One region of the Pseudomonas sp. S3_E10 genome, then DNA from elsewhere that is predicted to be linked to it. Evidence: predicted binding sites of a transcription regulator. Region 1 holds the regulator's gene; each other region holds the start of a gene.
What was found. The regulator FliA, encoded in region 1, starts transcription of late flagellar genes. The targets are predictions, from matches to a motif close to CTAAAGTTTNNNNNNNNNNNGCCGNTAA.

Region 1 (8,003 bases):
CGCCAGGCCAGGGCGCAGAATGTCGCCATCCTCGGCTTCCTTGACACTGATGCGGCACAGCTTGTCCAGGCGTTCGGCAAAGGCTTTGGTGAACGCGGCGGGCATGTGCTGGATCAACACGATCGGCGCCGGAAAGTTGGCCGGCAACTGGGTCAACACGCGCTGCAAGGCGACCGGGCCACCCGTGGAGGTGCCGATGGCGACCAGCTTGTAGGCTTTGCGCTTGGGTGCCGGCGAATGCGCCGTTGCAGTGGCCGGGGCCGACGTGCGTACCGGTGGCGGTGCAGGCCGTGCAAGCGGCGCCGGCGCCGGGCGACCGAACGAGGCACGGCTGGAGGCAGCCGGCGGAGCCACCGCTGCCGGGGCAGGCGTCGGTGTCGGTGTCGGCGCGCTGAACAGGCTGCGGCGGTTACTGCGCGAGATGCTGTGGACTTTCTCGCACAGCATCTGCTTGACCTTCTCGGGGTTGCGCGAGATGTCTTCGAAATTCTTCGGCAAAAAGTCCACCGCACCGGCATCCAGCGCATCGAGGGTCACTCGGGCGCCTTCATGGGTCAGCGAGGAGAACATCAATACCGGGGTGGGGCAGCGTTGCATGATGTGCCGGACTGCCGTGATGCCATCCATCATCGGCATCTCGTAGTCCATGGTGATCACGTCCGGCTTCAGCGCAATGGCTTGATCAATCGCCTCTTTGCCGTTGGTGGCCGTGCCGACCACCTGGATGCTTGGATCGGCGGAAAGAATTTCCGAGACGCGGCGGCGGAAGAAACCCGAATCGTCCACCACCAGGACCTTGACTGCCATAAACACTCCGTTAGGTGGGGCGGGCGAGACCGCCCTGCCCCACCAGAATCAAATACGCCGAGCGGCGTAACGCTTGAGCATGCTCGGAACATCGAGAATCAGCGCGATCCGACCGTCACCGGTGATGGTCGCACCCGACATGCCCGGGGTTCCCTGCAGCATTTTGCCCAAAGGCTTGATGACCACTTCTTCCTGGCCCACCAGTTGATCGACGACAAAGCCGATACGCTGGGTACCCACGGAGAGAATCACCACATGACCTTCGTGCTGCTCTTCATGGGCGGCCGATGCAACCAGCCAGCGCTTGAGGTAGAACAGGGGCAGCGCCTTGTCGCGCACGATCACCACTTCCTGGCCGTCCACCACGTTGGTGCGCGACAGGTCGAGGTGGAAGATCTCGTTGACGTTGACCAGCGGGAAGGCGAACGCCTGGTTGCCCAGCATCACCATCAGGGTCGGCATGATCGCCAGGGTCAACGGCACCTTGATCACGATCTTCGAGCCCTGGCCCTTGGTCGAGTAGATATTGATCGAGCCATTGAGCTGGCTGATCTTGGTCTTCACCACGTCCATGCCGACGCCACGGCCCGACACATCGGAAATCTCGGTCTTGGTCGAGAAGCCAGGGGCGAAGATAAGGTTGTAGCACTCGGTGTCGGTCAGGCGGTCGGCGGCGTCCTTGTCCATCACGCCACGCTTGACCGCGATATTGCGCAGGATGGTCGGGTCCATGCCCTTGCCGTCATCGGTGATCGACAGCAGGATGTGGTCGCCTTCCTGCTCCGCCGCCAGGATGACTTTGCCGCCACGGGACTTGCCCGAGGCTTCGCGTTCTTCCGGGGTTTCGACGCCGTGGTCGACCGCGTTGCGCACCAAGTGAACCAGCGGGTCGGCCAGGGCCTCGACAAGGTTTTTGTCGAGGTCGGTTTCTTCACCCACCAGTTCCAGGTTGATCTCTTTCTTCAGTTGGCGCGCCAAGTCACGCACCAGGCGCGGGAAGCGGCCGAAGACTTTCTTGATCGGCTGCATCCGCGTTTTCATCACGGCGGTTTGCAGGTCGGCGGTCACCACGTCGAGGTTCGACACGGCCTTTTGCATGGCTTCATCGCCACTGCTCAGGCCCAGGCGCACCAGGCGGTTACGTACCAGCACCAGCTCGCCGACCATGTTCATGATGTCGTCCAGCCGCGCGGTGTCCACGCGCACGGTGGTTTCGGCTTCACTGGCGGGTTTGTCCGCAGGCGGCGCCGCGGCGGCGGCACGCGCTGGGGCCGCAGCCGGCGCCGCCGCTGGGGCAGGTGCCGGTTTGGCGGCTGGAGCGGCTGGAGCGGCTGGAGCGGCAGCTTTGGCGGGTGCAGCCGCTTTGGCGGCAACCGGTGCTGCCGTAGCGGCGGCAGGTGCAACCTCGCTGAACTTGCCCTTGCCGTGCAAATCGTCAAGCAGGGCTTCGAATTCGTTATCCGTGATCAGGCCATCAGCGGCAGGCTGCGCAGGGGCGGCAGGCGCAGCGGCGGTGGCGGCGACTGCCGGCAAGGCATCGGCCGCAAAGGTGCCTTTGCCGTGCAGTTGGTCGAGCAACGCTTCGAATTCGTCGTCGGTGATGTCGGTGCTGACCGGCCCGCCCGCTGCGGCAGGTGCAGGAGCGGCAGCGGCAGGCGCCACCGCATCAGCGGCGAACTGGCCTTTGCCATGCAGCTGGTCGAGCAGCGATTCGAATTCTGCGTCGGTAATGTCTTCGCTGGTCGGCGCCGCTGCCGGGGCTTCGGCGGCCGGTGCTTCGGCTTCGGCCTTGACGGCACTGAGGGAGTTGAGCAGTTGTTCGAACTCAGTGTCCGTGACATCCGCTTCAGGCTCCGCCACAGGCTCCGGCGCCGCTTCAACCACCGGCGCGCAAGTGTCCGCAGGCTCTGCATAGCGCGCCAGGGCCGCCAACAGTTCCGGCGTGGCCGCCGTGATCGGGGCACGTTCACGCACTTGGCTGAACATGCCGTTGACCGCATCCAGTGCTTCGAGAATCACGTCCATCAACTCCGAATCAACGTGACGCTCACCCTTGCGCAGGATGTCGAACACGTTCTCGGCGATGTGGCAGCACTCCACCAGCTCATGGAGCTGGAGGAAGCCGGCGCCCCCTTTTACAGTGTGAAAACCGCGAAAAATTGCATTGAGCAGGTTCGCATCATCCGGGCGGCTTTCCAGCTCGACCAGTTGCTCGGACAGTTGCTCTAAAATTTCGCCGGCCTCTACAAGGAAATCCTGAAGGATCTCTTCATCGGCGCCGAAGCTCATGTGGGTGCTCCTTAGAAGCCTAAACTGGATAACAGGTCATCTACGTCATCCTGACCTGACACAACGTCTTCACGTTTATCGGCATGAATCTGCGGACCTTCACCCTTGGCGAGATGTTTTTGTGGATCTTTTTCCGAGAGGATCGCTTCGCGGTCATGTTCAATGCCGGCAAAACGGTCAACCTGGCCTGCCATAAGCACCAATTTGAGCAAGTTGCTTTCCACTTCGGTGACCAACTGGGTCACACGCTTGATCACCTGACCGGTGAGGTCCTGGTAATCCTGGGCCAGCAAAATATCGTTGAGGTTGCTGGAAACCGTGCGGTTTTCCTGCTCGCTGCGCGACAAGAAGCCTTCAACCCGACGTGCCAGCTCACGAAACTCCTCAGCCCCGACTTCCCGGCGCATGAAGCGGCCCCAATCGGCGCTCAGGGCCTGGGCTTCAGTGGCCATGCCGTTGACCAGGGGCGTGGCGTTCTCCACCAGGTCCATGGTGCGGTTGGCCGCCGCCTCAGTCAGCCTGACCACATAGGACAGGCGTTCGGTGGCATCGGTGATCTGTGAGATTTCTTCGGCCTGGGGCATGTGCGGGTCAATCTGGAAATTGACAATCGCACTGTGCAGCTCGCGTGTGAGCTTGCCCACTTCCTGATACAGGCCGCGGTCACGGGTCTGGTTGAGCTCATGGATCAACTGCACCGCGTCGCCGAACTGGCCTTTTTCAAGGCTGTCGACCAACTGGTGAGCATGTTTTTTCAGGGTCGACTCAAAGTCTCCCTGTGACGTTTCGTTATGCTCCATAGCTCCCCCGCGATGGCATCAGCCGTGGATGCGTTCGAAGATTTTTTCGATCTTCTCTTTCAAGGCCAGTGCAGTGAATGGCTTGACCACGTAACCGTTAACACCCGCCTGGGCAGCTTCGATGATCTGCTCACGCTTGGCTTCGGCGGTGACCATCAGCACGGGAAGGCTGCGCAGCTTTTCGTCGGCCCGCACATGACGCAGCAAGTCGATACCGGTCATGCCCGGCATGTTCCAGTCGGTTACCAGAAAGTCGATGCTCCCGCTGTTGAGGATCGGAATCGCCGTAAGGCCATCATCCGCCTCGACCGTGTTTGTGAACCCAAGGTCACGCAACAGGTTTTTTATGATCCGCCGCATCGTTGAGAAGTCATCAACGATGAGGATTTTCATGTTCTTGTCCAATTCGACCTCCAAGCAGTCTTAAACGCGCCCAGCACCTGGACGCGTCATTTCAATCAACAGGCATTACACAAAAAGGACTGCCGGGGGCACCACGGGCCGAACCCGCGAAGATCCATCACCTTCGCGGTATCGCTTTGCAGTGTCCCCACACTGCCTGTCAGCGCGCTCGCCACTCTCCCAAACGCCCCCGCAAGCGAGCGGCGCACTGGCTGTGTAACTGGCTGACTCGCGATTCGCTGACCCCCAGGACCTCACCGATTTCCTTGAGGTTCAGCTCTTCGTCGTAGTACAGCGCCAATACCAGTCGCTCACGCTCAGGCAAATTGGCAATCGCGTCCGCCAACGCACCCTGAAAGCGTTCATCTTCCAGGTCTCGCGCCGGCTCCATATGAGTACTCGCGCCGTCCTCGTGCAGCCCTTCGTGTTCACCGTCCTGCAACAGGTCGTCGAAACTGAACAGGCGGCTGCCCAAGGTGTCGTTCAAAATCCCGTAATAATCGTCGAGACTCAATTGGAGTTCGGCCGCAACTTCGTGATCTTTAGCGTCGCGACCGGTTTTTGCTTCAATTGCGCGAATTGCGTCACTGACCATGCGCGTATTGCGGTGTACCGAACGAGGCGCCCAATCACCCTTGCGCACTTCATCGAGCATGGCGCCCCGGATACGGATACCCGCATACGTCTCGAAACTCGCGCCTTTGGTGGCATCGTATTTGGTTGACACTTCGAGCAGGCCAATCATGCCGGCCTGGATCAGGTCTTCGACCTGGACGCTGGCGGGCAGGCGTGCCAGCAGGTGATAGGCGATGCGCTTGACCAGCGGCGCATAACGCTCGATCAACTCGCCCTGACTGTCACGGGCGGACTTCTTGTAGGCGTTATAGCCGTTCGCTGTCATAGCACGGGTCCTGCGCTCGTCTGATGTACCAATCGCTCGACGAAAAACTCCAGATGCCCCCGTGGGTTGGCGGGCAACGGCCAAGTATCGACCTTTTGGGCAATAGCCTTGAACGCCAATGCGCATTTGGAACGAGGGAACGCTTCGTAGACCGCACGCTGCTTTTGCACAGCCTTGCGCACACACTCGTCGTAGGGAACTGCACCGACGTATTGTAAGGCGACATCGAGGAAGCGATCCGTGACCTTGGTCAACTTGGCGAACAGGTTGCGCCCTTCCTGCGGGCTCTGGGCCATGTTGGCCAGTACGCGGAAGCGGTTCATGCCGTAGTCACGGTTAAGTAATTTGATCAGGGCGTAGGCGTCGGTGATCGAGGTGGGTTCATCGCAGACCACCAGCAACACTTCCTGCGCCGCGCGCACGAAGCTGACCACGGATTCGCCGATCCCGGCGGCGGTGTCGATCACCAGCACGTCGAGGTTGTCGCCGATATCGCTGAATGCCTGGATAAGGCCGGCATGCTGCGCCGGGCTCAGGTGCACCATGCTCTGGGTGCCGGAGGCGGCCGGCACGATGCGGATCCCGCCAGGGCCTTGAAGCAGCACATCGCGCAGCTCACAGCGCCCCTCGATCACATCGGCAAGCGTGTGTTTGGGCGTCAACCCCAGCAGAACGTCGACGTTCGCCAGTCCCAGGTCAGCATCCAGCAGCATGACGCGACGGCCAAGTTCTGCCAGGGCCAGGGACAAATTCACTGACACGTTAGTTTTTCCGACGCCACCTTTGCCGCCGGTCACCGCGATCACCTGTACGGGATGCATGCTGCCCATTTTATTTCTTTACCTTGTCTTGCTTAGACGCAGGCTACATGGCTTGGCCGCGTGAATCGCTTGCAGACCATCGATGTAGATACTTTTCACGGTGTTCATCTGACTCAACCGACCCGTTTTGCCGGGTTGTGATAGAGATCGGCGAACATGTCGGCCATCGCTTCCTCGCTAGGCTCGTCTTGCATTTGTACGCTGACGGCGCGGCTGACCAACTGATGACGGCGCGGCAGATGCAGATCATCCGGGATCCGCGGCCCATCGGTCAGGTAAGCCACCGGCAGTTCGTGGCTGATAGCCAGGCTCAGCACTTCACCCAGGCTGGCGGTTTCATCCAGTTTAGTCAGGATGCAACCGGCCAGCCCGCAGCGTTTGTAGCTGTGATACGCAGCGGTAAGAACCTGTTTCTGGCTGGTGGTTGCAAGCACCAGGTAATTTTTTGACTTGATGCCACGCCCGGCCAGGCTTTCGAGCTGCATACGCAACGCCGGGTCGCTGGCTTGCAGGCCGGCGGTGTCGATCAGCACCACGCGCTTGCGCAGCAGCGGGTCGAGGGCATTGGCCAGGGATTGACCGGGGTCGACATGGGTAACCGGCACATTGAGGATGCGGCCCAGGGTCTTGAGCTGTTCCTGGGCGCCGATACGGTAGCTGTCCATGCTCACCAGCGCGATATTCTGGGCGCCGTACTTAAGCACATAACGGGCGGCAAGCTTGGCCAGCGTGGTGGTCTTGCCCATGCCGGCCGGGCCGACCATGGCGATCACTCCGCCCTCTTCCAAGGGTTCGATCTGTGGCGTGGTGATCATCCGCGCCAAGTGGGCCAGCAACATGCGCCAGGCCTGGCGAGGCTCTTCGATTTCGTGGGTCAGCGCCAACAGGTCGCGGGACAACGGGCCGGACAGGCCGATGCGTTGCAGGCGACGCCACAAGTTGGCCTGTTGCGGTTTGCTGCCTTGCAGTTGGGTCCAGGCCAGCGAGCCGAGCTGCACTTCGAGCAACTCGCGCAGGCCATTGAGTTCAAAGCGCATCGAGTCGAACGCGCGCTGGTCGACTGCGGCGGCCGGGGCGGGCGCGGCAGGACGCGGCGGTTCGATGAAAGTGGGCTCGACCAACGGCTCGGCAGCCGTCAGCGGCAGGCCGGCGAACAACTGGCGATTGGTGGTGGCATCGCTGTCGCCGCGCATGCTCAGTTCGGCCTGGGCCGAGACGATGCGCGAGGCAGTCTTGCGCAGCTCGTCTTCAAGCTCCATGTTCGGCACGCGCGGCGCCAGGGCCTGGGGGGTGTAATCCAGGGCAGCCGTCAGCTCGACACCGCCGGCAATACGACGGTTACCGATAATCGCGGCGTCGGCGCCCAGCTCATCACGGACCAGTTTCATGGCCTGACGCATATCGGCGGCGAAAAAACGCTTCACTTGCATAACCCACTACCCTCAGCCGTTGGGCCCTACTGTCGCGACGATAGTCACTTGCTTGTTGTCAGGAATTTCCTGATAAGCCAAAACGTGCAAATTCGGTACTGCCAGGCGCCCGAACCGCGACAACATTGCCCGGACCGGGCCTGCCACCAGCAGAATCACCGGTTGGCCCTGCATTTCCTGGCGCTGCGCGGCGTCGATCAACGAACGCTGCAGTTTTTCAGCCATGCTTGGCTCCAACAGAACGCCCTCTTCCTGGCCTTGTCCTGCCTTCTGAATACTATTGAGCAATATTTGTTCCAACCTTGGTTCCAAGGTGATCACAGGCAGCTCAGAGTCAAGCCCTACAATGCTTTGCACGATTGCACGCGACAATCCGACACGCACCGCCGCCACCAGCGCGGCGGTATCTTGACTCTTGGCGGCATTGTTGGCGATGGCCTCGGCAATGCTGCGAATGTCGCGCACCGGCACCTGTTCGGCCAGCAGCGCCTGCAGCACTTTGAGCAGTTGCGACAGCGACAGCACGCCCGGCACCAGCTCTTCGGCGAGTTTT
Region 2 (8,003 bases), 1.9 Mb from region 1:
GTTGCGCACGCATGCACAGCAGTGGCTACCGGACTACATGCAACCTGGCTTCTGGGTTGAACTGCCAGACATACCGCACACTCACCACGGCAAGGTTGATCGCAGGGCGCTGTTGACGCTACCACCACAGCCCATTTTGCAGGCGACCCCCTGCCTTGCGCGCACCGCGCTGCAAGCACAGCTGAGCGGCCTGTGGGGCGAGCTGTTGGGGTTGCCCGCCGAAAACGTGGGTATTGATGACAGCTTCTTCGACCTCGGCGGCCATTCGATTTTGCTGTCGATGTTGTTGTTGCGTGTTCGCGAGCAATTTGGCCGTGGTTTTGCGCTGAGCCAGTTCATTGAAGTCCCGACGGTTCGTACGCTGGCAGCGCTGATGCAAGACGGGGAGCGCCCCGACGCCTCTTCCGGCCAGGCGATCCGGGATGCCCAACGGCCGTGGATGATCAACTCGTTGCCCGAGGGTGCCTGGGGCGATCCGCGCAAAGTTATAGTCACAGGCGCCAACAGTTTCGTCGGTATACACATCGTCGAAGCCCTGTTGGCCGGTGGCGCCATTGAGGTGGCGTGCTTGGTGCGTGAACGACCGGGGCAGTGCGCGATGATGAGGTTTACCCAGGCGCTGCGCGATTACCGCTTGGACCATATGGACCTGAGCCGAGTACAGGTATTCGCCGCCGACATCAGCCAGCCTCGACTGGGTTTGGCCCGCGACGTCTATGACTCTCTCGTCGAAGGCTTCGGTGTGCTGGTGCATAACGCGGCGCAGGTCAACCACGTCATGGACTACGCCTCGCTAGCCAGGAACAACGTCGAGCCCGTATTCGAATGCTTGCGTCTATGCGAGACGCGCTGCAAGAAAGTATTCAATTTTGTCTCGACGCTGTCCGCCTCCAGCAGTATCGACACGGTGGGACGTATCCTTGAAGCCCCTGCGGCGGCCACATTGCCGCTGTATATCAAGAATGGCTACAACCTCTCCAAATGGGTGGCGGAGCGACTGCTGGGGCGCGCGGTTGAAAACGGGGCCTGGGTCAATATCCATCGCCTCGGAAACATCAGCTTCAACAGCCGCAATGGGGTTTGCCGGCCGCAAAAAAATCGCCTGATGCTGATGCTCAAGGGCTCGCTGCAACTAGGCCTGCTTCCGCGGCTGGATTTGAATTTCGACCTGATGCCAGTGGACTTTCTGGCGCGCTTCATTGCGTTCCACGGCAGTCGTTTTCAAGCCGATAGAAGCGTGTTCAACCTGCATAACCCGCAGCCGTTGAGCTGGGAGAATTATCTGGATGCGTTCAGCCGAGCCGGTCATATGTTTGAGCGGGTAAGCATCACGCAATGGCAGAAGGCGCTACAGACGGTGGACCAGGACAACGCGCTGTTTGGCGTACTCGGTTTTTATCTTGATCGCTTGGATGAAGACATCGGCGATACCGGGATGATCCTTCACGAGAACGCACAGCGTGGCGTTGAGCAAATGGGTGAGCAGTATCCCGATAAAACCCCCGCGCTATTGAGCAGAGGTTGCAATTACCTCAAGGCCATCGGTTTTCTATGAATTGCGTCAGGACAACATTATGAAACGGCTGCAACCGGATACGTTAATCCGCAATCCAACGGGACGGCCGATAGTGGCCTCGCGGGTGATCGACTGCCAGGCCAGGCGTGTGTGGAACATGGTGGGGACGTTTTCAGGTTTTGATGTATTCATCCCCGCTCTGTCACACATCGAAATGACCGGTACCGGTGTGGGTGCTTTACGCACGAAGTTTTTCCGAGATGGCAACCAGGTGGTGGAACAGCTCAATAGCCGGGATGAGCACGCCATGTATATGACTTGGACCACCCTCTACAACACTCTGGGCGTGGCTAGATTGTGGGCAGCAATCAACGTGGACGCACTGGAGACACAGTGCTCCAGGGTAACGTGGACCCTCATTGCCGAACCGGAGGACGCTGCACAGGTGGGATTTGAACAATTTGTACAGGCTTTCGCTGAAAGCGCACTGGACAACGTCAGCCGCTTGTTGGGCCCGCAGTAGGAGCGAACACTGCACGCTCCTACTCACACGCTCAACGGCTCAGATTTTGAAGCTGTCGACCAGTTGCTTCAGCCGATTAGCCTGTTGCGACAGCGCATCGCAATCCTTCAAGGTTTCGTTGAGGTTGGCCACGCCCTGCTGGTTAAGCAGGTTGATCTGGTTGATATCCACATTGAGGGTTTCCACCACGGCCGTCTGCTCCTCGGTGGCCGCTGCGACGGATTGGTTCATACCGTCGATCTCAACGATCCGCTGCGTGACGCTGACCAGGCGTTCGCCGGCCTGGTTGGCCACCCCGACGCTTTGCTCACTGGACGTTTGGCTGGCGTTCATGGTGGTCACCGCCTCGCGCGAACCCACTTGCAGCGAAGTGATCATTTTATGAATCTCTTCAGCCGATTCCTGAGTACGGTGAGCCAAGTTGCGCACTTCATCGGCCACCACCGCAAACCCACGTCCCGCCTCGCCGGCACGCGCAGCTTCAATCGCGGCATTCAGTGCCAACAAGTTGGTTTGCTGGGAGATGCCTTTGATCACATCAAGGATGTGGCCGATATTATCGGTGCTGGCGTTCAGTGTTTCGATCTGAGTGCAGGACAAACTGATTTTTTGCGACAGTTCAGACATCGCCAGGATGGTTTGCTCCACCACTTTGCGACCGTCGTCGGCTTGCTCGCTGGCACCGCTGGCGTGCTGTGACGCATCAGCCGCGTTGCGCGCGATTTCCTGAGTGGCGGCACCCAGTTCGTTGATTGCTGCGGCCACACTGTTGGTACGCGCACTTTGCTCATCGGAACCGATGATTGACGCGTTGGAGGATGCCATCACTCGCTGGGACAGGTCGTGCACCTGGCGTGTTGCGGAAGACACTTCGGAAATCGAAGCGTGGATACGTTCCACAAACCGGTTAAACGCACTGCCGACTTCGCCAAACTCATCTTTGCTGGTAACAGCGAGGCGGCGGGTCAGATCACCTTCACCTTGAGCGATGTCTTGCATCGCAACCCCCATAGTGGTCAAGGGCCGCAACAAGACCTGAATCAGCAGGCTCAAGAGCACAGCAATCGCGACCACGGCGATGAGCATAGCGATCAATGCCGACGTGCGGAATTTACCCAACGGTGCGTAGGCTTTGTCTTTATCGATCGACAGACCGATATACCAATCTGCCCCTGGCAAGCCGCTGATCGGAGTGAAGGACAAAATACGATCCTGGCCCTTGAGCACAACCTCCTGATTGACCTTCTCGATGCGTAAGCGGGTGCCGGGATAGATGTCCTTGAGGTTTTTCATCACTTGGTCCTCGTCCGGGCTGACGATGACTTGGCCGTCGCCGCTGACCAGGAACGCATGCCCGATGCCGCCGAAATCCACCGAGTTGATGATTTTCACCAGGGTTTGCAAGCTGAGGTCTCCGCCCACTACACCCAGCAGCTCGCCGTTCTTTTTCACCGGCATGGCGATGGTGACGATCTGCCCGCCTACTGCAGCCATATAAGGCGGCGTGAGCATAGGTTTATCAGCCGCCACGGCTTGTTTGTACCAGGGGCGCTGACGGGGGTCGTAGCCGTCGGGCATTTTTGCATCCGGGCGCTGGGTAAACACACCATTGGTTTGACCCACATAGGTGAACTGGAAGTTCGAGGTGAACGCTGGTTGGTCGACTAGCCCAGGCAAGTCCGCTGCACTGCCTTGGTGAGCTACGTTTTGCGTCAGGCTTTCGAGTACCAGTATTCGACCACTGAGCCAGTTCTGCACACTGCTGGCGGTGAGCTCCCCGGATTGTTCGATGGACGATTCCAGGTTCTGCTTGATGGTGCTGCGCTGCAGGTAGTCGTTGTAAAGGGTGAACAACGCGAAGGCTAAAACCACTACGCCTGACGCGGCCAACAAGATTTTATGACTGAACTTAAGATTCATTTCATCGACTTCTTTTGCCAAAGGGGGATAAGCGTGCCGAGTGGAAATTCCATAAAACGGTAAGCGGAGTGTTCACCCGCTCCATTTCGGTGCACGCATGGCTCATCAAGCTTTCGGCCAAGTCGGAGCAAAACTTAGGGACTTATGGGAGAAATCTGATTTTTAACCCAGGAAAGAGATAGGCGGTAGGCGTTAGCGCTGTTGTGTGTTTTTCACTTGAGGACAACGTGGCGGGATTGCATCCCTCTAAACGACAAAACCCCTGTCTGCGTTAGCAGACAGGGGTTTCGGAATTTAATCTTGACGATGACCTACTCTCACATGGGGAAACCCCACACTACCATCGGCGATGCATCGTTTCACTACTGAGTTCGGGATGGGATCAGGTGGTTCCAATGCTCTATGGTCGTCAAGAAATTCTGTGTACCGGCCCGTCGCAGTATCAACGTGCCGATGAAATTCATGGACTTCTACATAAACAAAACCCCTGTCTGCGTTAGCAAACAGGGGTTTTGGAATTTAATCTTGACGATGACCTACTCTCACATGGGGAAACCCCACACTACCATCGGCGATGCATCGTTTCACTGCTGAGTTCGGGATGGGATCAGGTGGTTCCAATGCTCTATGGTCGTCAAGAAATTCGGGTACTGACTCGTGACCAGATGGCCTCGCTTCAGCAAATCGGGTATGTGACAGCAGTCGGTGTTTTGTGAGTTACAAACTTTCGGTTCGTTTCGTCTTCACACACCGCAATCTGATGCTCTTTCGAGTAGTCAAATTGCTTGGGTGTTATATGGTCAAGCCTCACGGGCAATTAGTATTGGTTAGCTCAACGCCTCACAGCGCTTACACACCCAACCTATCAACGTCGTAGTCTTCGACGGCCCTTCAGGGAACTCAAGGTTCCAGTGAGATCTCATCTTGAGGCTAGTTTCCCGCTTAGATGCTTTCAGCGGTTATCTATTCCGAACATAGCTACCCGGCAATGCCACTGGCGTGACAACCGGAACACCAGAGGTTCGTCCACTCCGGTCCTCTCGTACTAGGAGCAGCCCCTCTCAAATCTCAAACGTCCACGGCAGATAGGGACCGAACTGTCTCACGACGTTCTAAACCCAGCTCGCGTACCACTTTAAATGGCGAACAGCCATACCCTTGGGACCGGCTTCAGCCCCAGGATGTGATGAGCCGACATCGAGGTGCCAAACACCGCCGTCGATATGAACTCTTGGGCGGTATCAGCCTGTTATCCCCGGAGTACCTTTTATCCGTTGAGCGATGGCCCTTCCATACAGAACCACCGGATCACTAAGACCTACTTTCGTACCTGCTCGACGTGTCTGTCTCGCAGTCAAGCGCGCTTTTGCCTTTATACTCTACGACCGATTTCCGACCGGTCTGAGCGCACCTTCGTACTCCTCCGTTACTCTTTAGGAGGAGACCGCCCCAGTCAAACTACCCACCATACACTGTCCTCGATCCGGATAACGGACCTGAGTTAGAACCTCAAAGTTGCCAGGGTGGTATTTCAAGGTTGGCTCCACGCAGACTGGCGTCCACGCTTCAAAGCCTCCCACCTATCCTACACAAGCAAATTCAAAGTCCAGTGCAAAGCTATAGTAAAGGTTCACGGGGTCTTTCCGTCTAGCCGCGGATACACTGCATCTTCACAGCGATTTCAATTTCACTGAGTCTCGGGTGGAGACAGCGCCGCCATCGTTACGCCATTCGTGCAGGTCGGAACTTACCCGACAAGGAATTTCGCTACCTTAGGACCGTTATAGTTACGGCCGCCGTTTACCGGGGCTTCGATCAAGAGCTTCGCGTTAGCTAACCCCATCAATTAACCTTCCGGCACCGGGCAGGCGTCACACCCTATACGTCCACTTTCGTGTTTGCAGAGTGCTGTGTTTTTAATAAACAGTCGCAGCGGCCTGGTATCTTCGACCGGCATGAGCTTACGGAGCAAGTCCTTCACCCTCACCGGCGCACCTTCTCCCGAAGTTACGGTGCCATTTTGCCTAGTTCCTTCACCCGAGTTCTCTCAAGCGCCTTGGTATTCTCTACCCAACCACCTGTGTCGGTTTGGGGTACGGTTCCTGGTTACCTGAAGCTTAGAAGCTTTTCTTGGAAGCATGGCATCAACCACTTCGCTAACTAAAAGTTAGCTCGTCATCAGCTCTCGGCCTTAGAATCCCGGATTTACCTAAGATTCCAGCCTACCACCTTAAACTTGGACAACCAACGCCAAGCTGGCCTAGCCTTCTCCGTCCCTCCATCGCAATAACCAGAAGTACAGGAATATTAACCTGTTTTCCATCGACTACGCTTTTCAGCCTCGCCTTAGGGACCGACTAACCCTGCGTCGATTAACGTTGCGCAGGAAACCTTGGTCTTTCGGCGTGGGTGTTTTTCACACCCATTGTCGTTACTCATGTCAGCATTCGCACTTCTGATACCTCCAGCAAGCTTCTCAACTCACCTTCACAGGCTTACAGAACGCTCCTCTACCGCATCACTTACGTGATACCCGTAGCTTCGGTGTATGGTTTGAGCCCCGTTACATCTTCCGCGCAGGCCGACTCGACTAGTGAGCTATTACGCTTTCTTTAAAGGGTGGCTGCTTCTAAGCCAACCTCCTAGCTGTCTAAGCCTTCCCACATCGTTTCCCACTTAACCATAACTTTGGGACCTTAGCTGACGGTCTGGGTTGTTTCCCTTTTCACGACGGACGTTAGCACCCGCCGTGTGTCTCCCATGCTCGGCACTTGTAGGTATTCGGAGTTTGCATCGGTTTGGTAAGTCGGGATGACCCCCTAGCCGAAACAGTGCTCTACCCCCTACAGTGATACATGAGGCGCTACCTAAATAGCTTTCGAGGAGAACCAGCTATCTCCGAGCTTGATTAGCCTTTCACTCCGATCCACAGGTCATCCGCTAACTTTTCAACGGTAGTCGGTTCGGTCCTCCAGTTAGTGTTACCCAACCTTCAACCTGCCCATGGATAGATCGCCCGGTTTCGGGTCTATTCCCAGCGACTAGACGCCCTATTAAGACTCGCTTTCGCTACGCCTCCCCTATTCGGTTAAGCTCGCCACTGAAAATAAGTCGCTGACCCATTATACAAAAGGTACGCAGTCACCCAACAAAGTGGGCTCCCACTGCTTGTACGCATACGGTTTCAGGATCTATTTCACTCCCCTCTCCGGGGTTCTTTTCGCCTTTCCCTCACGGTACTAGTTCACTATCGGTCAGTCAGTAGTATTTAGCCTTGGAGGATGGTCCCCCCATATTCAGACAAAGTTTCTCGTGCTCCGTCCTACTCGATTTCATGACTAAGAGATTTTCGCGTACAGGGCTATCACCCACTATGGCCGCACTTTCCAGAGCGTTCCGCTAATCTCAAAGCCACTTAAGGGCTAGTCCCCGTTCGCTCGCCACTACTAAGGGAATCTCGGTTGATTTCTTTTCCTCAGGGTACTTAGATGTTTCAGTTCCCCTGGTTCGCCTCTTGCACCTATGTATTCAGTACAAGATAACCATCTTATGATGGCTGGGTTCCCCCATTCAGACATCTCCGGATCAAAGTCTGTTTGCCGACTCCCCGAAGCTTTTCGCAGGCTACCACGTCTTTCATCGCCTCTGACTGCCAAGGCATCCACCGTATGCGCTTCTTCACTTGACCATATAACCCCAAGCAATCTGGTTATACTGTGAAGACGACATTCGCCGAAAATCTGTAATCACTCACAAATTTTACCTTAGCCTGATCCGTTACCAGTGAAAGTAACGTTCAGTCTATCTTTCTATCACATACCCAAATTTTTAAAGAACGATCTAATCAAAGACTAGAAATCAACATTCACCATCGCTAGGATGGAATGCTCATTTCTAAGCTCTATATAGAATAATGCATTCATCTCGCATTACCGTCTTCTTCAATGAATCAAGCAATTCGTGTGGGAACTTATGGAGCAGCTGATGTCGTCGATTAAGGAGGTGATCCAGCCGCAGGTTCCCCTACGGCTACCTTGTTACGAC
Region 3 (8,003 bases), 1.6 Mb from region 1:
CGCCATTGGTGCGCCGCTGGGCGTGGTGATGGTCGCCGAGTACGGCTACAACAGCCTGGGGCTGGCACTCACCGTGTTGGCGGCGTTGGGCCTGGTGCTGATCCGCAACAAGCCATCGGTGCCGGTGGTGCGCGGCGAACGCCTGCCGTTCTGGGCGGTGTTCGGGCGTATCGCCCCGTTTGGCGCCAGCTTGTGCCTGGCGTCCATCGGCTACGGCACCCTCACCACCTTTATCACGTTGTATTACCTCAATCGCGGCTGGACCGGCGCGGCGTACTGCCTCACGGTGTTTGGCGTGTGCTTTATTCTGTCGCGGCTGGTGTTTATCTCGGCGATCAGCCGTTTTGGCGGCTTTCGCGCGGCGATTGCCTGCATGGTCATCGAAACCCTGGGCCTCACGCTGCTCTGGCTGGCCCCTACCACCGGCGTAGCGTTGATCGGTGCCGGGCTGACCGGCTTCGGTTTATCGCTGGTGTACCCGGCGCTGGGCGTGGAAGCCATCAAGCAGGTGCCCAACAGCAGCCGTGGCGCCGGGTTGAGCGCCTACGCGGTGTTCTTCGACCTGGCCCTGGCGATTGCTGGGCCGTTGATGGGCTTTGTAGCGCTGAACCTTGGCTATGGCTGGATTTTCTTCTGCGCCGCGCTGCTGTCGGTCACGGCATTGGGCTTGACCTTGCTGCTTCAGCGGCGCGCTTACTGATCAGCCGTTTGCAGGCCGGCGCGGGTAGGTTCGCTGAGGGTGTGGGCGAAAAAGCGTCCGGCCTCGGAAATAAGGTCGCGGTGAATGCCTTCGCGGTCGACGCCGTCGGCATCCGTGCAGATGGCCGGCATTGCCGCCAGTTGGTCGCTGTCGCACGGAGCCATGAACACGAAGTGCCCTGCCCCGGCCAGCAGTTTGAAATCCGGCGGCTGCGGCAGTTTGCGCGCCAGGGCCGCAGCGTTTTTGTCCACGGCCACCAGCTTGTCACCGTCACCGCTGTAGAGCAGCACCGGCACATGCACGTCGGCCAGGGTGTGCCGACCAAACATCAGGCTCAGGGGTGCCATCAACATCAGCGCGTGGATACGTGGGTCGGACTGCGGCTGCAAGTCATCCCGGTCGACCACCAGCTCGCCTTTGGTGGTACAGGCATCACGGTCTTCGGGGCGCTCCTGGCAATAGCGGCGCAGGCGATCGAAATCCGGCTTGGCACCCGCCAGGATCAATGCCGTCTCGCCGCCGGCGGAATAGCCGATAACGCCCACTTGGTCGACGTCAACGAAGGGGGACAGCATCGGGTCCGCCAGGGTCGCGGTGATGGCTTCGGAAATCTGGATCGGCCGCCCATATAGGTTGCTCAGCGTCCCCAGGCGGCTGTGATCTTTATAGTTGTCGCCGGGGTGCAGCACCGCCACCACCACAAACCCTTTGCGCGCCAGCGAGGTGGCCAGGTCATGCAACGCCAGTGGCGTGCCGGTGTTGCCATGGGACAGCATCAGCATCGGGAAACGGCCGATGGCGATCTTGGAGTCTTCCGTGGCGGCGACGTGATAGGCGCCCACCTGCGTGCTGTGCTCGGTGTCGGTGGAGGGATAGAACGCGACGGCCTTCATTGGCTGCAAATCCAGCGGGTCGAGAAACGTCATGCGATGAAAGCCCACACTCCAATGAGGGTGCGGCGCGGGCGCGGCGTGCACTGAAATCAGGCTGCCGAGCAGGGAAAGAACCATAACAGCACAAAGACGCATCATGGGGATGTCCACCTTTGCTGCGTGAGAACCGACATGTCGAATGAAAAGCCCAGGGTGTCGAACCCATGCTTGCACAACCTGGGCCACATTAAAAAAGACCGCGGGCAAACGAAAAAACTCCGCACTCCGGTCGCGTTCAGGCGAGCAGAATACAGAGTTTAGGCGCCCGGTTTCAGATTGAAACCGGGGGACAGCGAAATTTACACAAGCCTTACGCGGCGGCGAACAATTGTTCGTTGATCAGTACGTTGGCGTCGCTCATGGACTTGCTGCGCACTTCATCACCGTAGGCCAGGCCTTCGGCACGCACGATTTCGATATCGGTGATGCCAAGGAAGCCGAACAGCAGTTTCAGGTAGCCCTCGTGGGCCGCACCGGTGGCTTGACCGGCATGCATGCCACCGGAGGTAGACACGATGATGACTTTTTTGTTGCCGCACAGGCCTTCCGGGCCGGCTTCGGTGTAGTGGAAGGTCTGGCCGGCCACGGCGATGCGGTCGATCCAGGCTTTGAGCTGAGTCGGGATGGTGAAGTTGTACATCGGCGCGCCCACCACGATGGCGTCGGCGGCAAGAAATTGCGCCAACGACGAGGCACTCAGCTCGGCTTCGTGCTTTTGCGCGGCATCGCGCAGCTCGGCGGCGGTGCCCAATGCACCCAGGGTGGCGCCGGAAAAGTGGTTGATAGCGTCGTCGGCCAGGTCGCGGTAAGTCACTTCCACACCCGGTTCGGCCGCCTGCCAGGCTTTGACAACGCCGGCGCTGAGCTGACGGGAAGCCGAGTTGTCGCCGAGGATGCTGGAATCGATGTGCAACAGTTTCATGGTAGGTCTCCGAATGGGATCGACGGTGGCGATCAGATGGTGGTGATACTACGTATGAAACCAATGTTCGATAAGCCGTCTGAAATGCGATAGTTTGTCCCACTGACAGGACAATAGGCTCCGCCATGCAAGACCTTAACGACCTCTACTATTTCGCCAAAGTTGTCGAAGCCGGCGGTTTCGCGGCCGCCGGTCGGCTGTTGGGCATTCCCAAGTCACGGCTGTCGCGGCGCATTGCCGAGCTGGAAGAACGCCTGGGCGCGCGCCTGCTGCAACGCACTACCCGGCAGTTGACCCTGACCGCCGTTGGCGAGCGCTACCTGCGTCACTGCCAGGCAATGCTGCTGGAAGCCGAGATGGCCGATGAGGCCGTGGCGAGTATGTCCAGCGAGCCGCGCGGGCGGTTGCGAGTCACTTGCCCGGTGGGCTTGGCACAAAACATGATGCCCGACGTGGTTGCCGGGTTCCTCGCCGCCCACCCCCAGGTGCAATTGGAAATGACCCTGGTCAATCGCCGTGTCGACCTGGTGGCCGAAGGCATCGACGTGGCCCTGCGCGTGCGCGAATTGGGCGACGAGGACCCGCTGTTGGTCACCAAGCGCCTGCGTCCGGCCCAGACCGTGCTGGTTGCCAGCCCCAACTTTCTAAACGGCCGCCAGGTCAGCACCCTCGATGACCTCAAGCACTTGCCGATACTTGGCGCATTGGAGGCCGACCGCATGGTGCACCAGCGTATGCTCGACCCTCGGGGCAACCCGCACGACCTGGTGATGGAAGCGCGGTTGGGCGTGGATGACTTCAACGTACGCAAGGCCAGCGCGATCATGGGCCTGGGCTTTACCGTGCTGCCGATGATGTATTGCGAGGAAGAGCTGGCCAGCGGTCGCTTGGTGCAACTGCTGCCCGAATGGTCGTTGCCCGGCGGCTGGCTACAGGCGGTGTACCCCCATCGACGTGGCGTACTGCCGGCCATTCGCGCTTGGATCGATTATCTGGAAGAAGGCTTTAAAAGCTGCGGAGACCGCCTGCTATGAAGATGACCGAAGAACACGTCGCCACGTTCTGCCTGAGCCTGCCCGGCGCGCGGGAGGACTACAAATGGGGTGGCGTGCGGGTGTTTTCAATTGCCGGCAACAAGATGTTCGCGTTACAGAACCTGCGCGGCGACTCGCTGGCGTTCAAGGTCGATAAAGCGTTGTTCCTGGGCCACGTGGACCGCCCCGGCATCCACCCCGCGCCGTACCTGGCGCGTGCGCAGTGGGTGATCATGAACACGCCCTACCCGCTCGGCGCCGAGGAGCTGCGCGGCTTGTTGCGGCGTTCCCACCAACTGGTGGTGAGCAAACTGCCCAAGCGCACGCAGATCGGCTTGCTGCTAGAGGACTGACAGCCAGCTGCCGCCCAGGAACAACTGGTCCAGCCAGAATACTTGATGCAGCAGCACGATCACCCAGAACAGCACCTGGTAAGACACTTTGCGCGTCTTGTGGCGCAACACCTGCTGGGCAATCAACGCGCCTGGCCAACCGCCTGCCAGTTCCACCGCATGCAGGATGTTTTCCGGGGTGCGCCAACTGTCGGTGCGCGCCTTGCGCTTATCGCTCCAGTACAGCAAAAACGCGACCACACTGACCAGACCGTAGGCCGCCAGCGGGATCACGGTTTCACCGCGCCGCCACACCCCTATCGAGCCCAGCAGCGGCGCCGCGCACAACAGCGCAAAGATCGCCGCCTTCAAGCGCGGATGCTGGATGCTCATGCCTTGGCCGCTGCCCAGTCGATCCAGCCGAACTGCCAGGTCGCCAGGATCAACAGGCCAAACCCGATGCGGTACCAGGCAAACGCCGCATAGCTATGGCTGGCGATGAACTTGAGCAGCCCCTTGACCGCGATCATCGCAAAGATGAACGAGGTCACAAAACCGATGGCGAACACCGGCAGGTCCGCCGGTTGGAACAGGTCGCGGTACTTATAGCCCGAGTACACCGCCGCACCGACCATGGTGGGCATGGCCAGGAAGAATGAGAACTCGGTGGCGGTCTTGCGCGACAGGCCGAACAACAGGCCGCCAATGATGGTGGAGCCGGAGCGGGACGTACCCGGGATCATCGCCAGGCACTGGGCGAAGCCGACCTTGAGTGCGTCTTTCCAGGTGATGTCGTCGACACTCTCGGCGTGCACCTCATGCTCGCGGCGCTCGGCCCACAACATGATGATGCCGCCCACCACCAGCGCCGTGGCCACGGTGATCGGGTTGAACAGGTAATGGTGGATCAGGTCGGCGAAAATCACGCCCAGCACCACGGCGGGCAAAAACGCGATCAACAGGTTGAGTGTGAAACGCTGGGCGTTGCGCTGGGTGGGCAAGCCGGTGACCACATCCAGAATCTTGCGACGGAACTCCCAGACCACCGCCAGGATGGCGCCGAGCTGGATGATGATATTGAACGCCATCGCGCGTTCGCCGCCGAAGTCGAGCAAATCGGCGACGATGATCTGGTGACCGGTGCTGGAAATCGGCAGGAACTCTGTAAGCCCCTCTACTACGCCAAGAATCAATGCCTGAATGGCGGTCCAAAAATCCATGCTTCCCCCAAAGGTCATGCGCGGTGGCATGCCTTATCAATCTTTTTTAATGGTTCACTGACCGAGCGCGCGAAAGGCCCGGCGTTGATGGCGATCAATGCCGGCCTGCAAAATTTCGTGAAAAATCAGACAGTACTCAGGTTTTGCGACTTCAGGCCGAAAGCCTATCAGACAAGGCGTAAAAGTCGATGCGACGCCCACAATTATAAAAAGCCCGGAGTGACAGGACGATGAACAGTTTGCGCAATATGTCGATCAGCCGCCGCCTTTGGCTGATCCTGATAGTCGCCGTGCTGATGCTGCTGGCCTTGGGTTTGCTGATGCTCAAGCAGATTCATGACGATCTTTACCAGGCCAAAAGCCAACAGACCCAGCACGTGGTCCAGACCGCCAGCGGGATACTGACGTTTTATCACAGCCTCGAAACCACCGGCGTGATGACCCGCGAAGCCGCGCAAAAACAAGCCCTGAGCGCAGTACGTGGGTTGCGTTATAGCCATGATGATTATTTCTGGATCAACGACCTCACGCCCGTGATGATCATGCACCCGACCAACCCCAAGCTCGACGGCCAGAACCTTTCGGCTATCCGCGATCCGGACGGCTTTGCGATCTTCAACGAGTTCGTCAGCCTGGCCAAGGCCAAGGGCGCCGGCATCGTCAACTACCGCTGGCCCAAGCCCGGCTCCGAAGCGCCGGTGGCCAAGACCTCGTATATCCAACTGTTTGAACCCTGGGGCTGGATCATCGGCTCCGGCGTATACGTGGACGATGTGCAAGCCGAGTTCAGCGCCCAAGTGTGGAAAGCCTCGTTCATTGTGCTGGGCATCGCGCTGCTGATGGGTTTGCTGGTGGCGTTGATTGCCCGCAGCATCGTGCAACCGTTGCAGGCCGCAGTGAACGCCATGGGCAATATTGCCAGCGGCGAAAGCGATCTGACCCGCAGCCTCGACACCCACGGCCGCGACGAAGTCACCCAACTGTCCCAGCACTTCAACAGCTTTACCGCGAAGCTGCGCCAGGTGGTGAGCCAGTTGCAGTCGTGCGCCAACGCCCTTGGGCAATCGTCCACGGAGATGGGCAATAACGCCAGCCAGGCCCATGACCGCAGCCAACAGCAGTCGCAGCAGATGGAACTGGTGGCCACCGCCATCAATGAAGTCACCTACGGCGTGCAGGACGTGGCCAAGAACGCCGAACATGCCGCCAGCGAAATGCGCGAAGCCGAAGCACAGGCCCAACAAGGCCAGGTCAATATCGACGGCAGCCTGCAGCAGATCGATCAGCTGTCCCATACCATCAGCCAGGCCGTTGAAGTGATCCGCACCCTGTCCAGCGAAAGCACACAGATCGGTGGCGTGCTGGAAGTGATCCGCTCCATCGCCGACCAAACCAACCTGCTGGCCCTGAACGCCGCCATCGAAGCGGCACGTGCCGGCGAGCAAGGTCGCGGGTTCGCCGTGGTGGCCGACGAAGTGCGCCTGCTTGCCCAGCGCACGCAAAAATCCACCGCCGAAATCCAGGTGATGATCGAGCGCCTGCAAGGCCACTCGGAAGCGGCGGTCAAGGTGATCAGCGACAGCCACAGCGCCTCGCAACTCACCATCGAGCAAGCAGGCCAGGCCGGCGCCAGCCTCACGGCCATCGGCCAGGCCCTGCGCAACCTCAACGGCCTGAACGCCTCGATTGCCAGCGCTACCCTGCAACAAGCGCACGTGGTGGAAGACATCAACCAGAACGTTACCGAGGCTGCGGGCTTGTCTCACAGCACGGCGATAGCCGCAGAGCAGTCGAGCCTGGCCAGTACCCAGTTGCGCGGTTTGAGCGACCAACTCGACGGCCTGCTCCGCCAATTCAAGGTCTGACGTACATATCAAGATGTGGGAGGGGGCTTGCTCCCACATTTGCCCTTCAGTGTTTTGAAGATTGCTTACCTCTGGTTACAATCACCACCCTCTCCCACTCCCCCAAGGATCCGCCATGTCCGGGCTTGAACTGATCGCCGCCGCCCTGGGGGTGATCGCTGTCTGGCTGACGGTCAAGCAAAACCCGTGGTGCTGGCCCATCGGCCTGGTGATGGTGCTGCTCTATACCTGGGTGTTCTACGACGTGAAACTCTATTCCGACATGCTGCTGCAAGTGGTCTATGCGGCGCTGCAGGTGTATGGCTGGTGGCAATGGACCCGCGCCGGCGAAGTCAAGCACGGCCGCCAGGTCACCCGGCTGGGAGTGCCTGCGGTGATGGCCAGCCTGGCCGTGGGCGCAGTGGGCAGCCTGTTGCTAGGCGCCGCCATGGCCCACTGGACCGACGCCGCGCAACCGTGGCTCGACGCCGCCCTCACCGGCTTCAGCCTGGTCGCGCAAATGTGGATGGCGCAAAAGCGCGTGCAATGCTGGCCGTTGTGGATTGCGGTGGATGTGATCTTCGTCGGGCTGTTCCTCTATAAAGGCCTCTATCTCACCGCCGCGCTCTATGCGCTGTTCACTGTGATCGCCGTGCAAGGCTGGCGTGAATGGCGCGCCGACCCGGCGTTGCAGCCATGAAGGTAGTGGTGCTGGCCGGCCCCGAATCCAGCGGTAAAAGTTGGTTGGCGGCGCAGCTGCACGCGCATTTCGGCGGCTTGATGGTCGGCGAATATGTGCGGCATTTCATCGATGTTCATCAACGCGACACCTGCCTGGCGGATATTCCCGCTATCGCCCACGGCCAACTGGCCTGGGAAGACGCCGCGCGCGCAGCAAAGCCCAGGCTGCTGATCCTCGACACTCACCTGCTCACCAACAAGCTCTGGAGCCAGACCTTGTTCGGCGATTACCCCGCCTGGCTCGATGACGAGTTGCTGGCGCGCCACTACGACCTGCA
Region 4 (8,003 bases), 630 kb from region 1:
AAGAATGTGAAAGAGCCACAGTCGCCAAGGCCGCCCCTCAAGCGTAAATCATCAACGGCTGCCGATACCCGCGATCCATCAGTGGTACTGTCTGCGCTGCAAACCCCGGAGCCCGTCAGATGGATCGTCAACGCCCACCTCGTCTTGTCGCAACGCCTTTAGCCGCGCCAAGCACCGAAACCGTTGCTACCCACCCACCTGTTTGGCATTACGGCCCGAGTATCCCGATCATTGGCGGCAATGGCTACGCAGTTTTTGGATTCTTCCTAGGGCTGCTTTTGCTTTTACCGGGCTATGGGTTGGCGATGTTGCTTGTGGGGATGGGCGATATACACGGTGAGCCCCCCAGCGCTGGATCGAAGCTCAGCGAGTCGTCGTTCATGCTGCTCATGCTGGGTGCTGCAGTGTTCATTGCCGCGATGTTTGCGTGGGTGACGTCTGAGCCTCAAGTGCAGGCGTTCACGTTCGACGAAAACCAGCAACTGCTCACCCTCACGGTCACGCGTCGTGGCCGCAAACCCATGGAAGTGCGTGTGCCTTTCGACCACATTCTTTCCATCCGCCCCTACGCGGTCGCCCTGTTTGACCACGATGGCCATTTTTACGTGACGTATAAGGGCCCCAAGGGCAAGGTGTTGGGATATCAAATGGGTGACGGGACTTCTCTGGCAGACATCGAGTTTCATGCCGCATGGTTGCGAGGAATGATAGGCGAACGTATGCAGGAACTGCTGAACCTGGACAAATGAAGACGGGCCCCGCCACGCCCGCAGCCCTTTCAAAGGCAGTTTCCCCTCCGGATCAGCAAAAAAGCTGAGCCACCGAAAGCAGGCAAATCACCTGGACAAACATTTGTGCTCGAATTGGATGTTTCATTGCCGTCACCTCATTTACAGCGGCTGCTGATAGTGCCGCGGGCGCTGCGAACCACCCGCAAGGCCACGTAAAAGTGAAAATGCCATCCTGGCTCGCCAACAACGCACGCAACTGAAGTATAGGCGCTGAAACGAATTCGTCACGCGGCGCTCTGGCAGGCACCTCTTACAACTATCTGCTGCTGTCTTTCGCACTTTTTTAGATTTATCCGCTCTATTTCTGTCCCAGCCCCACCGATTTCCCGCGTGGGCAGAAGAACAAGATCGGGTGCCGATGGATCGCACGTTTCCTTTTTTCCGAGTTCGCGCCAGGCGCCAGCTGTTGCTCCTGGCCGCTGCATTAGTGTTTTTTGCTACCGGCTGCACTCAGCAACAAGGCCGCGATATTGCCAAGCAGTTCACCAATGGCAAGCCCGACGAGTTCTTTCAAACCAGTGTCGATCGCATGGCCACGCTGGGCATGCGCGACAACCTGCAAAGCCTGTACGTGCTGATGAGCAAGCTTTACCTGCGTAACCCCAGCCAATGGCGGCAGTCGGGTTACCCGGATGCGGCGAGTGCCGAGCGGGAAATTCGCCAGGCGATCGAGCAGCGCCGGCCGCTGCCAGCCTTGGGTGAACGTCGCGACCTGGTGGCCTTGAGCTATTCCTTGAGCCCGGAATTCCAGGGCGATCGGGTCGGGGCGTTTATCTACGCGATCGGCAGCATGCTGGTGACCGCCCACGGTGGGCGCACCGAGTTCTATATGACCGACTCGATCAACCCGCAATTCGTCAGCAACGCCGCGCGCAATATCGAGAAGGCCACGTGGTTGCTCAGCAAGCGTCAGGATGCCAATGGGGTGCTGCTGTTGTTTTCCAACGAGATATCGGAGGAGGGCAGTAACCTCAGTTTTGCGGTGGAGTTCGGCAAGATTGTCGCGCGGCTCGACCTGTTGACGCAGATGCTTGACGAGCGCTACCGGCGCATTGGTCTCAATTATGCGCAAAGTCTGTTGCTGATGAATTTCCTTCCGGTGCAGTGAGCGCTATTGGCAACGCAAAGCGGCAGCACAGCTATCCGTACAGGTACAGCGTTTCGTTTTCCTCTGTAGGAAGTGGCCTATCTTGCCTTCCCTTGCTTGAATCGCCCCGGCGTCGGCAATAGCCTCGGACTTTTCTGAAAAATGAGGCCCTACCCTTGAGTAAGCAAAAAACGGTGTGGCCTACGGATCGCGAAATACGCCTGCGCTTTATTCTCTTCGCGGTAATCGAGACCGCCAGTGCCGAAGGCGTTGCTGCCGAATTGTTATTGCCTGCACACAAGCTGCTGCGCGCCTCGCCAAGCGAGCCGCAGTTGCTTGAGGCACTTGGGCAGATACTCGCGGCAGATGAGATGTATGGTTTCCGGTTTCCCGCGGGCTCGGAGGCGCATGAGCTGATGCAGGGGCTGGAGCTGCCCGGTTAGGTCAATCACTTGCTTGGGGTCAGTGGCGCCGGCGTGACTGTTCGTCGTCTATGCTCAGCTTGCCGGCCACATGGCCGATGCAGTGATGACCACAGCAGGGACGCCACCATGTTCAATCGCCTCTTGAAGAAAAATTTACAGGACCAGGACGACGAGCTTTTTCATTTGCGACAGCTCGTTGCGCAATTTGACCGTGGCAGGCTTTCCATCGCCCTGGATGCGGAGTACCGCATTACGGCGGTCAATGACGCATTCGCGCGGGTGCTTGGTTATCCCCCAGAGCACTTGCAAGGTCGCTTGCTGGGTGAAGTCGTTCCCCCTTACGTCAAGGACTTGCCCTGCTTTCGCAATTTTCACGCAGCGGTTGAGCGCTTTGAACCGGTGACTGACGACTACCGCTATTTGCGCAGCGATGCCAGCCTGGCCTGGCTCAACCTGACCTGGTGCCCGATCAAAGGGCGTGACGGTCGGCTGTCGCATATCCAGGGCTACGGTGCCGATGTGAGCCGTGCCATTGAGCAATCCAAGGAAAACGAGGCGTTCATCAACGCGTTGATCCGCTCGACTGCCGTTATCCAGTTCAAACTGGATGGGACGGTGGTCACCGCCAATACTCAGTTCCTCGACGCCATGGGGTATAGCCTGGATCAGATTGTCGGCAAAAAACACAGCATGTTCTGCAGCCCGCAAGAGGCGGCATCGAGCGGCTACGTTGATTTCTGGCAGACCCTCAATCGTGGAGAGTTTGTCGCCAGCCGCTTCAAGCGGGTGGACAGCCGCGGTAACGATGTATGGCTCGAAGCCACTTACAACCCGGTGCACGACGCAGAAGGCAATCTGTGCAAAGTGGTGAAGTTTGCCAGTGTGGTCACCGGCCAGGTGTTGCGCGAGTCCGAGGTCAAGGCCGCGGCCGGGGTGGCTTACGAAGTGTCGCTGCAAACCGATGTCACGGCCGAGCGCGGCGCGGCCGTTGTACAGAACACGGTACAAACCATGCAAAACATTGCCGTGCAGATGCAATCGGCTACCGGCAGCATCGAAGCACTGGGTAAGCAGTCATTGCTGATCAGCGCGATTGTGCAGACCATCGGGGGTATCGCCGCCCAGACCAACCTGTTGGCGCTCAATGCGGCCATCGAGGCCGCCCGCGCCGGTGAACAGGGGCGGGGCTTTGCGGTCGTGGCCGATGAGGTCAGGCAGTTGGCTAGCCGAACCAGTACGGCAACCGAAGAGATTGTCAGCGTGGTCCAGCAAAACCAGCGTCTCGCCGACGAAGCTATTACCGAGATGTTCAGCAGCCGCGAGCAGGCAGAGCAAGGCTTGACCCTGGCCAACCAGGCCGGCGCGGTGATCACCGAGATCCAGGGGGGCGCCAAACAGGTGGTGAGCGCGGTCGGGCGCTTTGCCAATGAACTGCAATAACGTGCTGGGTTAGATCGTTTGTTTGCTAAAGGGGGGCTTCACAGTAGGGGCACTGTTTATTTCGTCAGATATTGAGTGTGCATGCGCGGACTCGATGTAGGACTTAATAAAAAAGCAGCTTGGCGTTGGTGTAGAAAGAAGCGGGTCCGTTAACAAAGCGTGACTTGGTGGGCCGCGTTGGCTTCCCATCACTGTTCGCGTGGTGGGCCAGGCCCTTCATGCCCCCGACTCCCAAGGACCTGCCCATGCTGTTGCGCCAACCTCCGTTGCTGTTTGCCGCCCTGACCTTAAGTTCGCTGGTGCATGCCGAAGACGTGCAACTGGCGCCGCTCGAAGTCACCACGGCCGAGGCCAGTGCCGGCGAAGTGGCCCAGGCGCAGCTGAAGAACGTGCCCGGCGCCACCAATTACATCGACATGAGCAGCGTGCAGCAGGGGCGGGTGAGCACCAACGAAGATGTGTTCAAGTACCAGCCCGGGGTGTACGCCAAGGCGGCGAATAACGAAGGGGTGAAGTTGTCCATTCGCGGTTCGGGCCTGAACCGCAGCCCCGGCGCGCATGCTTCCGGGCTCTATGAGATGTTCGACGGCCTGCCCCTGACCGGGCCTGGCGGCACACCCTACGAACTCAAGGACCCACTGTGGCAGAGCCGCGTCGAAGTGCTGCGTGGCGCCAACGGTTTTGATCAGGGCGCGCTGGCCCTGGGCGGCGCGGTCAACTACGTGACCCGCACGGGTTACGACGCGCCCAAGCTGCAAGTGCGCTATGAGGCCGGCAGCCGTGGTTACGCCCAACGCGAAATCAGCTCGGGCCAGGTACTGGGGGATGCCGATTACTACATCAGCCTGACCGACTCGGAATCCGACGGTTATCAGCACCAGAGCGCCGCCACCGGCAAGGGCGTGGCCGCCAACTTCGGCTACCGCTTCAATCCGAATCTGGAAACCCGCTTCTATTTCCGTTACCGCGAGACGACCAACGACACCCCCGGCAAACTCACCCGCAGCCAGATCAGCCACGACCCGCGCGCAGCCAACAGCCTTAACGCCAGCCGTGACTCCAAGCGCCTGCAACCGGGATCGACCTGGATCGCCAATAAAACCACCCTGCAACTGGACGACAACTCGCGCCTTGAAGTCGGCCTGGCCTATCACGATTACCCGATGGACCTGCGCGAAGGCACCAACCGCCTTAAAGTCGCCTACACCGACCTCAGCGGCACCCTCAATTACATCCGCCAGGACATGTTGTTCGGCCACGACAGCAAAACCACCGTTGGCCTGCGCACCACCCAGGCGATGCCCAACAATGGCGCGTCGGAATATGTGCGCGTACCTTCTACTGATCCCAAAAAGTACTACGCCCCCGGCACCAAGACCCGCGACTACAGCTACCTGGGCTCCGACACCGTGCTGCACATCGGCAACGAGCTGGAACTGGTGCCGGACCTCTGGCTGACCACCGGCCTGGCCGCGATCTACACCCGCCGCGAAACCCAGGTCACGTACCCTCAAGGCCAGGCGCCGCTCAGCCAGCATGATTGGGACTACGCGCCGCGCATCGGCCTGCGGTATGACGTCAACCCGCAATTGCAGGTGTACGGCAACGTGAGCCGCTCGGTCGAGCCGCCGCATGCGTGGTCGATGATCTGGGGTTCCAACAAATACTTCGCCGGCGGTGCGGCCACGGGGTTGGCGCGAGAAGGTGTCAGTTTGAAAAACCAGACCGCCACCACCCTGGAAATCGGCGGGCGAGGAGAGGCATGGCCTGGCCAATGGGACCTGGCGCTGTACCGCTCCGAAGTACGTCACGAACTGCTCAGCGTGGAAACCCAGCCCCAGACCCCAACCAGCAATGCAATCATCGCCGAATCCAACGCCAGCCCCACCGTGCACCAGGGCGTTGAACTGGGCCTGCTCAGCCCGCTGTGGGACGGCGGCCACCGCGGCATACTCAACCTGCGCCAGGCCTACACCTACAGCGACTTCCACTACCGCGACGACGACCGTTTCGGCGGCAACGCCTTGCCCGGTATCCCCAAGCACTACTACCAGGCGCAACTGCGCTACGACCACCCGACGGGCTTCTACACCAGCCTCAATACCGAGCATGCTTCACGGGTGGCGGTGGACTACGCCAACTCCTACTACGCGGCGCCCTACACCGTTTATGGTGCGACGTTCGGTTACGACGCGCCCCAACAGGCCTGGCAAGCCTGGGTCGACCTGCGCAACCTTGCCAACCGCCGCTACGCCAACACCGTTACACCGGCTTACGACGACAAGGGCGCGGATTTAGCCCGTTCTACACCCGCGGAAGGTCGTGGCATCTACACCGGCGTGTCGTGGAGTTGGCGTTAATCCGGCCCTTGCCCCGTCATCGTTTTACTGGCATTGTTTGCGCAATTGGTAACATTTCCCATTTGAGAAATTTTTGCGCATGCATGACATTCCGGCCGCGCTGGGCGACTCCGTGCGCCAGCAGACCCTTACGGCGATGTACCGCGAGCACCACGGCTGGTTGCATGGCTGGCTGCGCAGAAAACTCGGGTGTTCCCAGCACGCCGCCGACCTGGCGCACGATGCGTTCATTCGTGTGCTGATGCTGGCCGAGCCACAACACATCCAGGAACCTCGGGCCTTCCTGGCCACCACGGCGGGGCGCCTGTTGATCGATGGCGCGCGTCGACGCCGTATCGAAAAAGCCTACATGCAAGCGCTGGCCATCCAGTGTGAAGACGCCGGCATGCCCGACCCGGCCGCGATCCATGTGGCGCTGCAAGCGTTGGAGCGTATCGCGGAAATGCTCGCCGGTTTGCCAGCCAAGGCCCGCGAGGCCTTCCTGTTAAGTCGCCTCGACGGGCTGACCTACAGCGAAATCGCCAGCCGCCTGGGCGTGTCCTCCGGCACCGTCAAAAACTATATTTCCAGCGCCCTGGTGCACTGTTACCACAGCCTGCATGCGGCCGACCCGCTGTGATGAGTTCCGAACAGATCATTGAGCAAGCGGCGAATTGGCTGACACGCCTGCACGACGAAGACGTCACGGAAGCCGAGCGCCAGGCCTTCAACACCTGGTGCCAGGCCGATCCGCGCCACGCCGTGGCAATTGAACGCATGCGCGGCCTTTGGTGCAGCCTCGATACCTTGCCCGCGCAGCCGACGCGCGTGGCCCTGAATCGCGCGTTTAGCGCGCAACGCCCACGCAGTGCCCAAGTGTTGGGCTTGCTTGGCGTGTTGCTGTGCGGTTGGTGGGGCCTGGAGCACCTGCCGGTGTGGATGGCCGACCAGCGTACCGGCGTCGGCGAGCGTCGGCAGATCGCCCTCGAAGACGGCAGCCAATTGCAGCTCAACAGCAACTCTGCGGTGGATGTGCAATTCGACGGCCACCAACGGGTCCTCCAATTGCTGCAAGGCGAACTCTGGGTGGACGTGGCCAAGGATGCCCAGCGGCCGTTCGTGGTTCGCACCGACCAGGGCACGGCGACCGCGCTGGGTACGCGTTATCTGGTCAAGCGCGCGGCAGACGGCACCACGGTGGTCACGGTGATCGAGTCCACCGTGGCGGTCAAAGGTCAAGCGCAGGACGCAGTCAAGGTCACCGCCGGCCAGCGCGCCGTGCTCAAGGATGGCCACGCCATGCCCGCGCAAAACACCGGCAATGCCGACCCGGACGCCTGGACCCGTGGCCTGCTCAAGGTCAACGACCAGCCCCTGAGCGAGGTCTTGCAGACGCTGGCCAGCTACCGTCACGGGGTGGTGCGCTTCGACTCCCAGGCCTTGGGCGATCTGCGTGTGTCCGGCGTGTTCAAGCTGGACGACACGGCGGCGGCGCTGGCGGCCCTGGCGGATAACCTGCCGATCCAGGTGGAGTACTTCACCGACCTGCTGGTGGTGGTCAAGCCGCGCTAACCTTGGCGCAACCGCTTGTACAAGGTGTTGCGACTCACCCCCAACTCGCGCGCCAGGTGGGAGATATTCCCGCCCGCCGCCTTCAGGCGCTCGTTCAGGTCGATGCTGTCATCCAGGTATTCACTGGCAGTTGGCGGCGGGGCCACATTCAAGTCCACAAAAAAATCATCCGGCAGATGCTCCGGGCGGATCGGTTGTTCCTCGGCCATTGCCAGCGCCACCTGCAGCACGCTGCTGACCTGGCGCAAATTCCCCGGCCATGGATGCTGTTCGAAAAGCGCCAGCACCTCGCTGCTCAGGCCGGCCCATTGGGTCGGTTCGCGGTGTTGCTGCCACAGTTGCTGAAACA

Region 2: a site for FliA is predicted at 4,070-4,097, ahead of AB4N98_RS11940 (methyl-accepting chemotaxis protein). Genes of this name have one in related genera too.
Region 3: a site for FliA is predicted at 5,276-5,303, ahead of AB4N98_RS00140 (methyl-accepting chemotaxis protein). Genes of this name have one in related genera too.
Region 4: a site for FliA is predicted at 2,375-2,402, ahead of AB4N98_RS23615 (methyl-accepting chemotaxis protein). Genes of this name have one in related genera too.

What each region holds. Positions count from the first base shown of each region.
Region 1 is NZ_CP162743.1:4,506,296-4,514,298, reverse strand. It holds gene AB4N98_RS20745 (protein-glutamate methylesterase/protein-glutamine glutaminase) at 1-807, opposite strand, end outside; gene AB4N98_RS20740 (chemotaxis protein CheA) at 856-3,096, opposite strand; gene AB4N98_RS20735 (protein phosphatase CheZ) at 3,108-3,896, opposite strand; gene AB4N98_RS20730 (chemotaxis response regulator CheY) at 3,915-4,289, opposite strand; gene fliA (RNA polymerase sigma factor FliA) at 4,459-5,199, opposite strand; gene fleN (flagellar synthesis regulator FleN) at 5,196-6,029, opposite strand; gene flhF (flagellar biosynthesis protein FlhF) at 6,134-7,450, opposite strand; gene flhA (flagellar biosynthesis protein FlhA) at 7,463-8,003, opposite strand, start outside.
Region 2 is NZ_CP162743.1:2,653,859-2,661,861, forward strand. It holds gene AB4N98_RS11930 (amino acid adenylation domain-containing protein) at 1-1,555, shown strand, start outside; gene AB4N98_RS11935 (SRPBCC family protein) at 1,575-2,039, shown strand; gene AB4N98_RS11940 (methyl-accepting chemotaxis protein) at 2,079-3,959, opposite strand; rRNA gene rrf (5S ribosomal RNA) at 4,258-4,373, opposite strand; rRNA gene rrf (5S ribosomal RNA) at 4,483-4,598, opposite strand; rRNA gene AB4N98_RS11955 (23S ribosomal RNA) at 4,756-7,647, opposite strand; rRNA gene AB4N98_RS11960 (16S ribosomal RNA) at 7,955-8,003, opposite strand, start outside.
Region 3 is NZ_CP162743.1:25,885-33,887, forward strand. It holds gene AB4N98_RS00105 (MFS transporter) at 1-700, shown strand, start outside; gene AB4N98_RS00110 (alpha/beta hydrolase family protein) at 694-1,731, opposite strand; gene AB4N98_RS00115 (FMN-dependent NADH-azoreductase) at 1,943-2,554, opposite strand; gene AB4N98_RS00120 (LysR substrate-binding domain-containing protein) at 2,680-3,588, shown strand; gene AB4N98_RS00125 (MmcQ/YjbR family DNA-binding protein) at 3,585-3,941, shown strand; gene AB4N98_RS00130 (DUF1294 domain-containing protein) at 3,930-4,313, opposite strand; gene AB4N98_RS00135 (undecaprenyl-diphosphate phosphatase) at 4,310-5,140, opposite strand; gene AB4N98_RS00140 (methyl-accepting chemotaxis protein) at 5,371-7,005, shown strand; gene pnuC (nicotinamide riboside transporter PnuC) at 7,121-7,684, shown strand; gene AB4N98_RS00150 (AAA family ATPase) at 7,681-8,003, shown strand, end outside.
Region 4 is NZ_CP162743.1:5,139,066-5,147,068, forward strand. It holds gene AB4N98_RS23600 (hypothetical protein) at 120-749, shown strand; gene AB4N98_RS23605 (hypothetical protein) at 1,150-1,899, shown strand; gene AB4N98_RS23610 (hypothetical protein) at 2,055-2,321, shown strand; gene AB4N98_RS23615 (methyl-accepting chemotaxis protein) at 2,430-3,743, shown strand; gene AB4N98_RS23620 (TonB-dependent receptor family protein) at 3,989-6,103, shown strand; gene AB4N98_RS23625 (sigma-70 family RNA polymerase sigma factor) at 6,183-6,722, shown strand; gene AB4N98_RS23630 (FecR family protein) at 6,722-7,654, shown strand; gene AB4N98_RS23635 (sigma-54-dependent Fis family transcriptional regulator) at 7,651-8,003, opposite strand, start outside.